Vreelandella piezotolerans: one gene and its partner. The protein of the gene in region 1 binds, or shares a complex with, the protein of each later gene. Links are inferred from orthologs where the notes say so. Each region holds a gene or a part of one and is shown in the gene's direction. Other genes may lie near its edges.

Region 1 (7,998 bases):
GGAATTGCAGCGGTACCACGCCCATGCCGATCAGGTTAGAGCGGTGGATGCGTTCGAAGGACTCGGCGATCACAGCACGCACGCCCAGCAGTCGGGTGCCTTTGGCTGCCCAGTCACGCGAGGAGCCGGTGCCATACTCTTTACCGGCAATGACCACTAACGGCGTGCCTTCCTCTTTGTATTTCATGGCGGCATCGTAGATGGCCATCTGTTCACCACTCGGCACATGGCGCGTTTCGCCGCCTACCACGCCGTCGAGCATTTCGTTTTTGATCCGCACGTTGGCGAAGGTGCCGCGCATCATGACTTCATGGTTGCCCCGGCGCGAGCCGTAGGAGTTGAAGTCAACCGGCTTCACGCCGTGCTCTTGTAGGTAGCGGCCGGCGGGGCTGTCGGGCTTGATGGAGCCCGCTGGAGAGATGTGGTCGGTAGTGACGGAGTCGCCAAGCATCGCCAGGACACGCGCATTTTTCACGTCCTCGATGGTGTCTGGCTCCCGCTGCATGCCTTCAAAGAAGGGCGGGTGCTGAATATAGGTCGATTCCGGCCACTCGTAGACCTTACCCTCCGGCACTTTGATGGCTTTCCACGTCTCATCGCCTTCGAAGACGGCACCGTACTCCTTGCGGAACATCTCGGTGTTCACCTTCTCGACGGCGCTGGCGATATCGGCCTGCGAAGGCCAGATGTCTTTCAGATACACCGGGTTGCCGTCGCTGTCCTGGCCGAGCGGGTCGGTGGTCAAGTTGCACTGCACGTTGCCCGCTAGTGCATAGGCAACGACCAGGGGCGGCGATGCCAGCCAGTTGGTTTTGACCAGGGGATGAACGCGGCCTTCGAAGTTGCGGTTGCCCGACAGCACCGATGCCACGGTGAGGTCGCCATTGTTGATGGCTTTTTCGATCTCTTCTGGCAGGGGGCCTGAGTTGCCGATACAGGTGGTACAGCCGTAGCCCACGAGGTTGAAGCCCAGCGCATCCAGGTCATCGTCGAGGCTGGCCGCGGCGAGATAGTCGGTGACGACTTTGGAGCCGGGCGCGAGCGATGTTTTCACCCAAGGTTTGGTGGTCAAGCCCTTCTCACGGGCGTTACGCGCCAACAAGCCTGCTGCCATCATCACGCTGGGGTTCGAGGTGTTCGTGCACGACGTAATCGCCGCAATGACCACGGCACCGGGGTCCAGGCTGAAGTCCTGCTCGCCCATCGTGACGGTCTGGCTATCACTGTGTTTGAAGTCGTGTTCGTAGCTGCGGTCGATGCCCACGGCGGTCTGGCCGCCTTCAGAGGCTAGCTTGCCCTTTTCGGTGCTGGGCAGCGCCTTGCCGTCTTCTTCCATGACCTTGCCAAACGCACTGACCATATCTTTGAGTGCAACACGGTCCTGCGGGCGTTTGGGGCCCGCTAGGCTGGCCTCTACCTCGTTCATGTCCAGGCTGAGCGTGTCCGTGAAAATCGGCTCATCGCCCGGCTCACGCCACAGGCCCTGGGCCTTGCTGTAAGCCTCGACCAGGGCAATCTGGCTATCTTCACGGCCGGTTAGGCGTAGGTAGTTGAGCGTTTCGTCATCCACCGGGAAGAAGCCACAGGTGGCGCCATACTCAGGGGCCATATTGGCAATGGTGGCGCGGTCCGCTAGCGGCAGGTCTTTTAAGCCGTCGCCATAAAATTCGACGAACTTACCGACCACGCCTTTTTTGCGCAGCATTTCAGTCACGGTGAGAACGAGGTCCGTGGCAGTAATACCTTCCCGCAGTTTGCCGGTCAGTTTGAAGCCAATCACTTCCGGAATGAGCATGGAGACCGGTTGGCCCAGCATGGCGGCCTCCGCTTCGATGCCGCCCACCCCCCAGCCCAGCACACCCAGGCCGTTGATCATGGTGGTGTGAGAGTCGGTTCCTACGAGCGTGTCGGGGTAGGCAACGGTCTTGCCATCTTCCTCTTTGGTCCACACCGTGCGGCCTAGGTACTCCAGGTTCACTTGGTGGCAAATCCCGGTGCCGGGTGGCACGACGCTGAAGTTGTCGAAGGCTTTCTGGCCCCAACGTAGGAATTCGTAGCGCTCGCCGTTTCGCTGCATCTCGATATCGACGTTTTCTTGAAACGCCGTCGGATGACCGAACTTATCGACCATCACCGAGTGGTCGATCACCAAGTCCACTGGAGAGAGTGGGTTGATGCGGGCAGGGTCTTCGCCCAGCTTTTCCACCGCCGCGCGCATGGAGGCGAGGTCGACCACGCCAGGCACACCGGTAAAGTCTTGCATCAATACCCGCGCCGGCCGGTAGCCAATTTCACGGCTGGATTTGCCCTCTTTTTGCCAGTCCACCAGCGCCTGCATATCGTCCCGCTCGACGCTCTCATCGTCTGCAAAACGCAGCTGATTTTCGAGCAGGATTTTGAGCGTCTTGGGCAGTCGGTCGATATTGCCTAGCGTCTCAGCCGCCGTGGGCAGGCTGTAGTAGTGATACTCTTGGCTTCCTGCCGTCAAGGTATGAAGCGTGTTGGGTATCTTGCTCATTCCATTCTCCTCTGATTGCTTGGCGTTGCGCGACGGTCACTGTTTATCTGGGTATGGCGATGTTGGCTATGGCGGTCTCATCGTGGGGTTTAACGACGACTGACGTAATATCAGTATGGCTGATTAATCAGACATGGGTGTTTCACGGTGCGCTTTCAAGCCGTCTTCGCCTAATAGCTTAGGCGAGCCCTTGTAATCGCTTGTACTTGACGCCATTTCAGGCAGACTCTCTTGCAACGTTATCTGCTCAATTGTGACAAAGGTGGTGTCATGGAAACACGTCATGAACGTTTGATTATTCTTGGGTCTGGCCCAGCAGGCTACACTGCGGCGGTGTATGCCGCGCGTGCCAACCTCAAGCCCCTGCTCATTACCGGGATGCAGGCAGGTGGCCAATTGACCACCACGACCGACGTGGATAACTGGCCTGGTGATGCCGACGGTGTCCAGGGGCCGGCGTTGATGGAGCGCATGAAGCAGCATGCCGAGCGTTTCAACACCGAGGTGCTGTTCGATCATATCAATGAAGTCAGCTTAGCTGAAAAACCCTATACCCTAAAAGGCGATAGTGGCACCTATACCTGTGATGCGCTGATCATCGCCACCGGTGCCAGTGCACGCTATCTGGGCTTACCCACCGAGCAACAGTTCATGGGGCAGGGCGTGTCGGCCTGTGCGACGTGCGATGGTTTTTTCTACCGCAATCAAGAGGTCGTCGTCGTTGGGGGGGGCAATACGGCGGTCGAAGAAGCACTCTACTTGTCTAACATCGCTTCCAAGGTCACGCTGGTGCATCGCCGCGATACCCTGCGCGCGGAAAAAATCCTGCAAGACAAGCTCTTTGAGAAAGCCGAGGCGGGTAAAATTGCCCTGGAGTGGTTCTACGAAGTCGAGGAGGTGTTAGGGGATAACACCGGCGTGACCGGCGTAAGAGTCAAGTCCACCAAGGATGGCAGCACGAAAGAGATTCACGCGCCGGGGCTATTCATTGCCATCGGCCATAGTCCCAATACGGGCATCTTCGAAGGGCAGTTGGAGATGAACGGTGGCTATATCAAAGTGACATCGGGCAGTGAAGGCAATGCAACGGCTACGAGCGTGCCGGGCGTATTTGCCTGTGGCGACGTGATGGACCATATCTATCGCCAGGCGATCACCTCGGCAGGCAGCGGCTGTATGGCAGCCCTGGATGCCGAACGCTATCTGGATGGCATTGCTTAATGTAGCTGCATTCTGGAGGAGAGCACCTGTTGGCGATCTTAGCAGTCGATAGGTGCCTCATCCACGCGTAACCTGCCTAACTGGCTGAGTACCAACCGTTTTCCTTCTGCTTGTGTGGCGCATATCGCGAAGCTGCCGTTGTAGCCACTGGTATGGCCCAGCACGTTATATCGAACGTGTCGCCAGCCGCGGCTATAGGTGGTGTAAGACGCCGCCTGCCCGGGAAAGACGCGCAGGATATCGTCCGGTTGAAAGCCGTCCTCGACGTCTCCCTTTATGACGACCAGTGCGTCGCCCCACGTCGACGCACAGGTGGTGAGGTTTGCGCTTGCCGGACACACGGTCACCTTCGTACGTTGTGAAATGGCCGTATGTCTGGCCAGGGCAAACGCAGAGCGCAGGCGGCTTACTTCGCTATTGAGAAGGCTGTGGTGACTCAGTGCCTGAACGCTTGGTGTCAGCCACGCTATCATGGCGGTCATCAACAGCATCGCCACCAACATCTCGATGAGTGTAAACCCCCGCTGATAGGACGAGTGCTGCCCGTGCGTGCCACCGCATTTCATCGCTTGACCTCCTGTCGACGAGCGCGATGCTCGTTGCGCTGGTTAACGTTGCGTGATCTTGTTGATCCTAGGGGGCACCGCGCACTTTTTATGTAAGCCAAAACGGACAAACGTTGTGAGCAATCTCTTAATTTTAGGAGGTGGCGTGATCGGAATGATGACGGCACTTCAGCTAGCGGACGCTGGTCAGCGGGTCACGCTCATCGAGCGCGGAACTTGCGGAAAAGAGGCATCCTGGGCAGGCGGCGGGATCGTTTCGCCGCTCTATCCCTGGCGTTATGGTGAGCCGGTGTCTCAGCTGTCGCGCTGGTCAGAGGGCGCCTATCCCACGCTAGCCCTGCGCTTGTTGGAAGAGACCGGTATCGACCCGGAGTATCGGCAAAAGGGCTTGCTCTACTTGAATGTGGACGATGACGAGGCGGCCTTGCACTGGGCGCGACAACTCGGCAAGCCGCTAGAGCGAGTCACCGCCGCTTTCGTTCATCATAAAGAGCCTGAAGCTGCTACTCCCGAAGGCAGTGCGCTCTGGATGCCCACACTAGGCAGCGTGCGCAACCCGCGCTTGGGCCAGGCGCTGCGCGCTCGTTTGGCTGCCCTGTCTCACGTGACGCTGATCGAGGCGTGTCGTGTCGAAGGTTTTCTGCAGCGTCAAGGCCGCGTAGTGGGGGTTGCGACGAGCCGAGGTGACCAGCTAGCAGAGCAGTTCATCGTATGTGGCGGGGCCTGGAGCGCAAGCGTGCTTGACGGGCTGAACGTGCGATTGCCGGTTCGGCCCGTCAAAGGACAAATGATCGCTTATCAAGCGCCGCCAGGTTTAGTCCAGCGCGTAGTGCTCAAGGATGGTCGCTACGTGATTCCACGTAGCGATGGTTTGCTGCTCGTGGGGTCTACCTTGGAAGAGGCGGGCTTCGATAAAACCACCGATGAAGAGGCGTTGGCATCGCTCAAGCGGAGTGCGGAAAACATTATCCCTGCGTTAGCCGATTGCCCTGTTGCGTACCATTGGGCGGGGCTGCGCCCCGGCTCGCCGGAAGGTATACCGTTCATTGGCGCGCTGCCCGAGTTTCCCAATGTGTTTGTCAATGCCGGGCATTATCGGAATGGCTTGGTGCTGGCGCCTGCTTCGACGCATCTACTGGTCGATCAAGTGCTGGGGCGCAAACCCTTGCTGGACCCAACACCTTACCAGCCAACGGCCGAGCGCTTGGCGTGGCCATGATCGCTAGCGACGATTGTCTTCCTGCTCTTGTAGGAAGCGGTCACGGTGAGCGCTACAGCAGAACCACTGCTCGACGTCACGTAGCGCCTCGTTCTCTGGCACGTGAACGTCGCACCAGCGGCAGCGCACCATGTTGCCGCCTTCGTGGCGCGACGGTGCCTGCTGCTGATGGGCCAGCTTGCGTTGGCGATAGAGTCCGTAAAGCTTCAGGCCTACATAAAACAGCGCGGCAAAGATAATTAGCCGAATGATCAATAGGTTCATCCTCAATGGCTCCCCTGGTGGGAAAAGGCGACGACATGGCATTCGTAACAATGACCTTTGCCACTGAGCACGCCTTGCGGGACAATGCAGCGACTAGGTAGATGCCACCGTATTCTGAAGATTCTCAAGAGATTTTGACGCCCATGCAAGACTTAACGCTGGTAATGGCCCAACTCGACCCGCTGGTCGGCGATATTCCCGGCAACGCCGCGCGTGCCATCGAAGCGGTGCGTGAAGCGAGGATCGAGCATGGGGCGGATATCGTCGTCTTTCCTGAACTGTTTTTATCCGGCTACCCGCCGGAAGATTTACTGTTGCGTCCCTCCATGGAAACCCGCTTGCGTGAGGCGCGCGCCACGATGGCGGAAAAAATCTCCCGCGACGTGCTGGTCATCATTGGTTACCCCGGCGTGCGTGAAGGCAAGTGTTACAACTTGGCGGGGGTGCTCTACAACGGCCAATGGGAGGCGGAGTACGCCAAACAAGCGCTGCCCAATTACCAAGTGTTCGATGAACAGCGCTACTTCACGCCGGGCACCGAGCCGCTGGTGTACGAGCATAAAGGGGCCAAGTTAGGTCTACTGATTTGCGAAGACTTGTGGGAAGGTGTGCCCGTGAAGGCCGCGCGCGAGGCGGGGGCTGAAGTATTGATCAGTTTGAACGCCTCGCCCTATCATCAAGACAAGCCCGCCGAACGGCTGCGCTTGCTAGAACAGCGCGCCCAAGACGTGCAATTGCCCGTCGTGTACGTCAATACCATCGGTGGCCAGGACGAGTTGGTGTTCGACGGTGGCTCTAGCTGTGTCGATGCCAACGGTCAACTCAAGGTACTGGCGCCCTACTGGCAGGCGGGGCTAATGCCCATTCAGCTCCTGCAAACTAGTGCGAACGTCTGGGAACCCCAGGCTGGCGAAATCGAGCCAGATGTGGAACCCGAGGAAAGCCTTTACTGCGCGCTGGTGACCGGCCTGCGTGACTACGTCAACAAGAGCGGTTTCAAAGGCGTGGTGCTGGGGCTTTCTGGCGGCATCGATTCGGCGCTCTCGCTGGCCATTGCGGTGGATGCGCTGGGACCGCAGCGGGTACAAGCGGTCATGATGCCTTACCATTACACTGCGGATATATCCAAGCAGGATGCGGCCGAACAGGCGACCCTGCTGGGCGTTCATTATGACGTGATGCCCATAGAGCCCATGGTCGAAGCCTTCATGGGGACGCTGGCCGAGAGTTTTGCAGGCACCGAGCGCGATACTACCGAAGAGAACCTTCAGTCGCGTTGCCGTGGCGTGCTGCTCATGGCGATCTCCAACAAGAAAGGCCTGATGGTGCTGACCACGGGCAACAAGAGCGAAATGGCTGTCGGCTATGCCACGCTGTATGGCGATATGGTGGGGGGCTACAACGCCATCAAAGATGTCTATAAAACCTGGGTATACCGCCTGGCGCGCTGGCGCAATACCCAGTCGCCGGCCATTCCCGAGCGCGTGATCGAGCGTCCACCCAGCGCCGAACTTGCGCCCGACCAGCAGGATAGCGATTCGCTCCCAGACTACGATGTGTTGGATGCCATTCTGGTCCGCTACATCGAGGGAGACATGAGTGCCGAGGCGATCATTGCTGCAGGCTTCGAGGAAGAGGATGTCTACAAGGTCGTCAAACTGGTGGATCGCTGTGAGTACAAGCGCCGCCAGGCGCCGGTAGGCGTGCGAGTGACCCCGCGGGGCTTCGGGCGAGATCGCCGCTACCCTATCGTCAATGGCTGGCAGCCGGGCGATTGACGTAAGCCCTCAGATGGGGCATCTGCGGCTTACGTGAGCACCGGGGGCGGGGCTAAGCACTGTTTGGCCATCTCTTCTGGCGTCACCGGCCTGCAGAAGTAATAACCCTGGTAAGCGTGGCACTGGTGTTCGTTCAAATATCGCCAGTGCTCCATGGTCTCTACGCCCTCGGCAATGACGTTAAGGCCCAGCGAGCGCCCCATGGCAATGATCGTCTCGACGATGGCCATGTCATCTGCGTCCTGATGAAGGTCGCGCACGAAGGATTGATCGATTTTGATTTGGTCCAGCGGCAAACGCTTCAAATACTGCAATGAAGAGTAGCCGGTGCCAAAATCGTCCATGGCAAAGCTGATGCCGAGTGCCTTGAGCCGGTGCATGCGGGCGATGGTATCTTCCACCTGACCGATGACCGTGCTCTCGGTGAGCTCG
Region 2 (6,213 bases), 1.9 Mb from region 1 along the record:
CACGCTTCAGGTCACCCTGCCTTTCATGGAGCGCCAACACGTCGCGCAGTCCTTGAATCTCCTCGGCCGACATGTGCTCCGCCGCCAACCGAGCCGCCATGCTCTCCAGAGCTTCACGCACGTCGAAAAGCTCCAGCAGCTCTTTCATGGAGAGTTTGACCACCCGTGCGCCCACATGGGGCACTCGCTCGATCAAGCGGTGCGCCTCCAAACGACGCATGGCTTCTCGCAGCGGCCCACGTGAGATACCGTAAGTTTTAGAGAGCCCAGGCTCGGTAATTTTGCTGCCCGGTGCCAATTCGCCACGTACGATATCGCTCTGTAACTGATGAAACACGCGCTCCGCGAGCGTACGCACCTCTGGCGACACCGGTTCAGCAGAGCCGTCATGGGAGGTCGAGGAAGTAGTTGCAAGTAACGTCATGGGGAATTGTCGACAATTAGGGAATAAAAGAACTTTAGCCCGCCGCATTTCCCTCGTCAACCATGCAAAAAGGCCGTTTTTGTTCACCTTTCGTTGCAAGTCCTTTCTTCACCGCCCAACCAATGTCAACAATCAGCGATGCCATATCCTGAATGGAGTTTGCTGCGTGAGAAAGGCGTCGACGGCCATACTGGTGTCATGAGGTTACGGCCTCTAAAATACGTCGCCCCCCACTGGCTTGGCGTTTGCTTCATGACAACGGCGTTGACGATTTCAGCCCTGCCCTACTCTACTGACCCTTTGGCGCTCTTCGCCAAATTGCGGCACCGCCCCGGCGCAGTGCTGCTTGATAGCGGCCGCCCAAAAGCGACGACCGGCCGTTTCGACATCGTCAGCAGCGATCCGCTGGCAACGCTGACAATGACCCCAGAGGGCGACACTCGACTGTCGTCTGACATGCTCACTCTTCCCGCCTCACTTGCCGAGGACGTAACCGCGCAACAGCAGTGGTTGATCGAACAGCTACCCGCGGTCAACGTAAAGAGCGAATTGCCTTTTCTGGGCGGGCTGATGGGCTACTGGAGCTATGACCTGGGCCGCAATCGCGCCGATATCGCCAGTCAACACCCTGCTGCCACTCGTCTCCCGTTATTACGTGTGGGGCTATTTGATTGGTGCATCACACTAGATCATGTCAAAGAGCAAGCGTGGTTCGTTGGCAGCCCGGCGCGACGTGAACAAGTAGCGGCATGGCTGGCGGCGCCCGACACGCCAACAACGCCTTTCAAGCTCACTCAGCGATTTTCCCCGGAGTTGACTCAGGCGGCCTACACCGAGCGTTTCGATGCCGTTCAGCGCTACATTCGTGCTGGGGACTGTTATCAAATTAACCTCGCCCAACGTTTTACAGCGCATTACGAAGGCGATGAGTGGCAAGCGTATCTTCAGTTGCGTAAAGCAACCCCCACGCCATTTTCTGGTTTTATGGCCTGGGGTCATCAGGCTGTGCTATCGCTCTCTCCCGAGCGCTTCATTCAAAGCCGTGACGGCTTAGTGGAAACACGCCCCATCAAAGGCACACGGCCACGAGGCAAAACGCCCGACCAGGACCGTGCCCTGGCGAATGATTTGCTCAGCAGCACCAAAGACCGTGCAGAGAACGTGATGATCGTGGATTTGCTGCGCAATGATTTGGGTCGCGTTTGTGTCCCCGGCTCCATTCGCGTGCCGCAGCTATGCCAGTTAGAGAGCTATCCCAACGTCCATCACTTAGTCAGCGTGGTGCAAGGCCAACTGGCGTCCCAACACTCACCGCTTTCATTGCTCACGGCAGCGTTTCCCGGCGGCTCGATTACCGGCGCACCCAAAATACGGGCAATGCAAATAATCGATGAACTGGAGCCCTGCCAGCGCAGCGTCTATTGCGGCAGCTTGGGCTATATCGACGTGCGCGGCAGCATGGATACGTCGATTGCCATACGCACAATGGTGGCTGACGATGGCGCTCTCCACGTGTGGGGCGGCGGCGGGTTGGTGGCAGATTCACAAGCCGAGGAAGAGTACACCGAGACATTGGACAAGATTCGTCATTTGATTGGCGCCTTGGAATAAACAAACTACTTTTTTAAATCCAAAAGAAATATAAAAGCCTAACCAAACGGTATTGGGGAGAAGTCCTTCGCTTTTGGTAGCCTAGAGACATTGCACGCTTTTTCACATAGGAGGCCGCATGTCCTCAACGCTCGAACAGATCAATCGCGATTTCGCCAACGACCCGCAAGGGCTTATCGAGTGGGCGTTCAGCCAGGGTGAGCGCCCTATTTGCACTACCAATTTTCGCCCCTTCGAAGCCGTCATTTTGCACATGGTGACGCAGGTGCGTCCGGATATTCCCATCGTATGGATGGATAGCGGCTATAACACCGAGGCGACCTATCAGTTCGCAGACGCACTCATTCAGCGTTTGAATTTGAACATCGTCAGCTTCCTACCCCAACGCACCCGCGCCCATCGTGAAGCCTTGGATGGGCCAATGCCTGGCATCGATGACCCGCGGCACAACGCCTTTACGCAAGAAGTGAAGCTAGAGCCTTTCGAACGGGCGCTTCGCGAGATGAAGCCTGACGTATGGTTCACAGCCCTGCGCGCCGAAGACACGCCAGAGCGAGCGAAAATGCAGGTCGTCAGCCGTAATAGCGACGGCTTACTGAAAGTGGCGCCGCTGCTTCAGTGGACGGCCAAAGATATGTACTACTACCTGGAAGCACATGATCTACCCAACAACTTCGACTACTTCGACCCCACCAAGGTGGAAGAGAAGCGCGAGTGCGGCCTACATCTTCAGCACTAAGATCAGCACGGATCAAAGCGCCACGTAACATAAAGTTCGTCATGCCTCCCTTCACCTGCTTCGGCCTAACTTCCGAAGCAGGTTTTTTTGGGATCAATACTCTGGCAGCTCGACGCCTTCGAACAGCGTCTGTTCGAAGCGCGGCCCGGCCATTAGCGCCTCATCCACTCGGTCACGGGTCAAATGCGGTGCAAAACGCGCTAGAAAATCGTACATGTAGCCACGCATGAAGGTCCCGCGCCGAATACCGATTTTCGTCGTCGAACTGGCAAACAGATGGCGGGCATCCAGGGCGACCAAATCACTATCCAGTGCCGGGTCGACCGCCATGTGCGCGACGATACCCACGCCCATTCCCAAGCGCACGTAGGTTTTGATCACGTCCGCGTCGGCCGCCGTTAGGACGACATTGGGCGTCAAGCCCTTGGCTTTGAACGCATCGTCGAGCTGAGAGCGTCCGGTAAAACCAAACACGTACGTCACTAGCGGGTGTTCGGCCAATGCGTCCAGGGTCAAGGGTCCGTCGAGGGTGGCCAGCGGGTGCTCCTTAGGCACCAGCACACAGCGATTCCAACGATAGCAGGGCAGCAACACTAGGTCGGTGAATAACTCCAATGACTCCGTGGCAATGGCAAAGTCCGCCTGCCCTTCGCTGACCATTTGAGCAATTTGTTTGGGCGTGCCCTGCTGCATGTGCAGCGCCACTTCAGGATACTTCAGCGTGAATTCGCTGATGATCGGTGGCAGCGCATAGCGCGCTTGTGTATGTGTGGTGGCAATCGCAAGGCTACCGCGACGCTCATCGCTGTGCTCTTGCGCTACTTGCTTGATGTTTTCGGTGAGTTTGAGTACCTGCCCCGCCAATTCGATGATCGACTGTCCGGCAGGCGTGACACGGGTGAGGTGTTTTCCGCTCCGAGCAAAAATCTCGACACCGAGCTCATCTTCCAGCAGGCGAATCTGTTTGGAAATGCCCGGCTGGGAAGTAAATAAACTTTGAGCTGTCGCCGAGACATTGAGGTTGTGTCGATTGACTTCCCAAATATAGCGAAGTTGCTGTAGCTTCATATCCTCACCTTATTGTCTATGCCGTAAGCACGTCATAGCGCATCCTCGTGCTGCGACTCCGTGCTTGGCCAAGCACCCGATAACCGTGCTTCAATGAGCACATTTTTGAATAAAAAAACGCCTCATAATTCCCTTATAGTATAAAAAATAGCGCCTATGAACATCTATTAATTTTTTCTATTTAAGGCTGAATCGTATCAGGAATTTGCCAGCACCCTTCTCGCCCGCTAACATCTGGCAACTTGGCGCGGTGAAAGTGCGCTAATATATCGCGTAATGACCGTTGCTCCATTTGAGGCAACGAAACAGCAAGAGCAACGCAAACGGGAGAAGCAAATGGCTAATAATGTTGATGTCACCAACGCCAATTTCGAGCAAGAAGTCCTCAACGCCGAACAGCCTGTCCTGCTGAAATTCTGGGCCCCCTGGTGCGGCCCATGTAAAGTCATGGCGCCTGTTGTCGATGAAGTGGCCGCCGAGCGTGGCGACAACTTGAAAGTCGTCAGCGTGAACGTTGACGATGCCCCGGAAATCGCTGCCGAGCAAGGTGTTCGCGGCGTCCCCACCGTCATGTTGTTCAAGTCGGGCACCAAGGTCGCTTCTCTAGTAGGTGCGCAGTCCAAGTCTCAGTTGACGCAGTTCATCGACCAGAACGCTTAAGCCGTTCACGTTACCGCTGGCATGGCCAGCGGTAACGACGCTTCCTCTTCTCCTTCTCCGCCTTATTCACGCTTCGACCATACACCTCGTCGCCAGGGTGGACGACGCGCATCGCCAGGTCGCCTTACCTGCACGTTCCGTTGCCTGCCAGGTCCTAACAAGTGAGCGATCCAGCGCGTTTGTGGATGGCTATCCAACGCGATTTTCAGCGTCATAGTGAGCACCACCGACAGCAACATACCCGCCGCACCAAAGATCCAACCCCACACCACTAGCGAGAGAAACGCCACGAACGTGGATAATCCCAGCGCTTGGCCCATCACTCGTGGCTCGATCAAGTTTCCCAAAATGAAGTTGATGACAAGATACGCTGAAGCCAATAAGAATGCCTGAAGTAAACCGCCATCCTGAGAGACCAAGAGCAACAGCACCGGCGGAATGGCCGCGAGCGCGGAACCGATATTGGGAATGAAGTTGAGCGCAAAGGCCAGCACTCCCCAGAGCAGCGGAAATTCCACGCCCACCATGAGGCATGAGAGCCACACCAGCACGCCGGTCGCCAAACTAATCACGGTCTTCACCGCCAAATAGCGCTTTAACGTCACACTGAACTCGCTGAACCGTTTGAGGCTCGGCGCCGGATTCTCTAGCGCGCGCGACACTTTATCGCGGAAGTGCAGTGTTTCGAACAGCATGAAGATCACCAGCAGTGCAACGATACTGCCCTGCATGAACAGCGAACCCAGCTCGCCCAGAAGCGTAGCGACCCAAGAACCGTCATCTTCCATGGCGAACATCGAACTGAGCTGATCAGGATCGATGGCCAGCCCGTGGGAGGCCAGCGTATTGAGAAGATCCCAATAGTGCTCGTAAAGCCTTGACTCGATATCCGGCAGCGCCTCGATGAACGTACTGAAACTGTTCACGACCAGTAAACCGATCAGGGAAAGAAAGCCCATCAACACCAGTAGCGTAATCAGCGCCGACATTCGTCGACTCAGGCCGCAGTGATGCAGCCACTGAACGGGAGAGGTACACACCACGGCGATGAATACCGCCAGCAGCAGCGGCACCAATAAATCGGCACCTATTTTCATACCCGCGATGATCACGACTAGCGCAGCAATCGCCAGGGTGGCGTTGAGGGGAATACTTCGATAATCCTCATCCGACAACTTCGACATAGCCCTTTCCTTAGCATGTTATCCATACATGATGGTCGTTTAGATGACGTTGCACAAACCATGCAAACATTCAGCAACCGCTTTTCGTTTTCGCTTAGCCTGTGAACTTTATGTCCACGCCCCCTTCAAAGCAGCGACATCTCACGCTATTTAGCGCACACAACGTATTGGCTCTCTCAGCAAGGAAGTGACCGATGAAAACAGCAACACACTCGTTGAAACGGCTTCGTCATGGCGTGCTGGCCGGCGCGTTACTAGCCCTTTTGGCAGCCCCTAGTGCACAAGCGGCACCACCCGCGCCCCCCAGCCTCAGCGTCCAGGCACAGTCGTGGGTAGAGGTCGAACCCGACAAGGCCACGCTCTCTGCTCGCCTTTGGGAAAACACGCCGGCAGTGTCCACCCTCGAAGAGACGGACAGCGCCGCGCTTGGCAGCGCTCGTGAACGCCTCGAAGAGCGTGCCAGTGAACTCATCACCGCCATGGAATCACTGGGCATCGAGCAGCGTGCGATCCACGCCGGCTCATTG

The links. The genes of interacting proteins can lie anywhere in the genome.
Region 2: the proteins of trxB (region 1) and trxA are in contact, whole or in part, in a crystal structure (PDB 1F6M), measured with the Escherichia coli proteins. The link is inferred for Vreelandella piezotolerans from one-to-one orthologs.

What each region holds. Positions count from the first base shown.
Region 1 is NZ_CP048602.1:3,241,923-3,249,920, reverse strand. Bases 1,986-4,763 are described here. They hold trxB (thioredoxin-disulfide reductase), read left to right. Parts: upstream 1,986-2,788; coding sequence 2,789-3,739; downstream 3,740-4,763. Other genes in these bases: thiO (glycine oxidase ThiO), read left to right, coding at 4,421-4,763; GYM47_RS14895 (GspH/FimT family pseudopilin), read right to left, coding at 3,778-4,305; acnA (aconitate hydratase AcnA), read right to left, coding at 1,986-2,518. Outside these bases: more of acnA, read right to left, coding at 1-1,985; more of thiO, read left to right, coding at 4,764-5,524; GYM47_RS14885 (PP0621 family protein), read right to left, coding at 5,528-5,788; GYM47_RS14880 (NAD+ synthase), read left to right, coding at 5,932-7,566; GYM47_RS14875 (putative bifunctional diguanylate cyclase/phosphodiesterase), read right to left, coding at 7,596-7,998.
Region 2 is NZ_CP048602.1:1,341,180-1,347,392, reverse strand. What follows is about bases 2,841-5,810. They hold trxA (thioredoxin), read left to right. Parts: upstream 2,841-4,118; coding sequence 4,119-4,502; downstream 4,503-5,810. Other genes in these bases: GYM47_RS06180 (AI-2E family transporter), read right to left, coding at 4,565-5,686; cysB (HTH-type transcriptional regulator CysB), read right to left, coding at 2,868-3,842. In the rest of the region: GYM47_RS06205 (GntR family transcriptional regulator), read right to left, coding at 1-424; pabB (aminodeoxychorismate synthase component I), read left to right, coding at 677-2,035; GYM47_RS06195 (phosphoadenosine phosphosulfate reductase domain-containing protein), read left to right, coding at 2,154-2,774; GYM47_RS06175 (SIMPL domain-containing protein), read left to right, coding at 5,881-6,213. UniProt on the Escherichia coli protein: Participates in various redox reactions through the reversible oxidation of its active center dithiol to a disulfide and catalyzes dithiol-disulfide exchange reactions.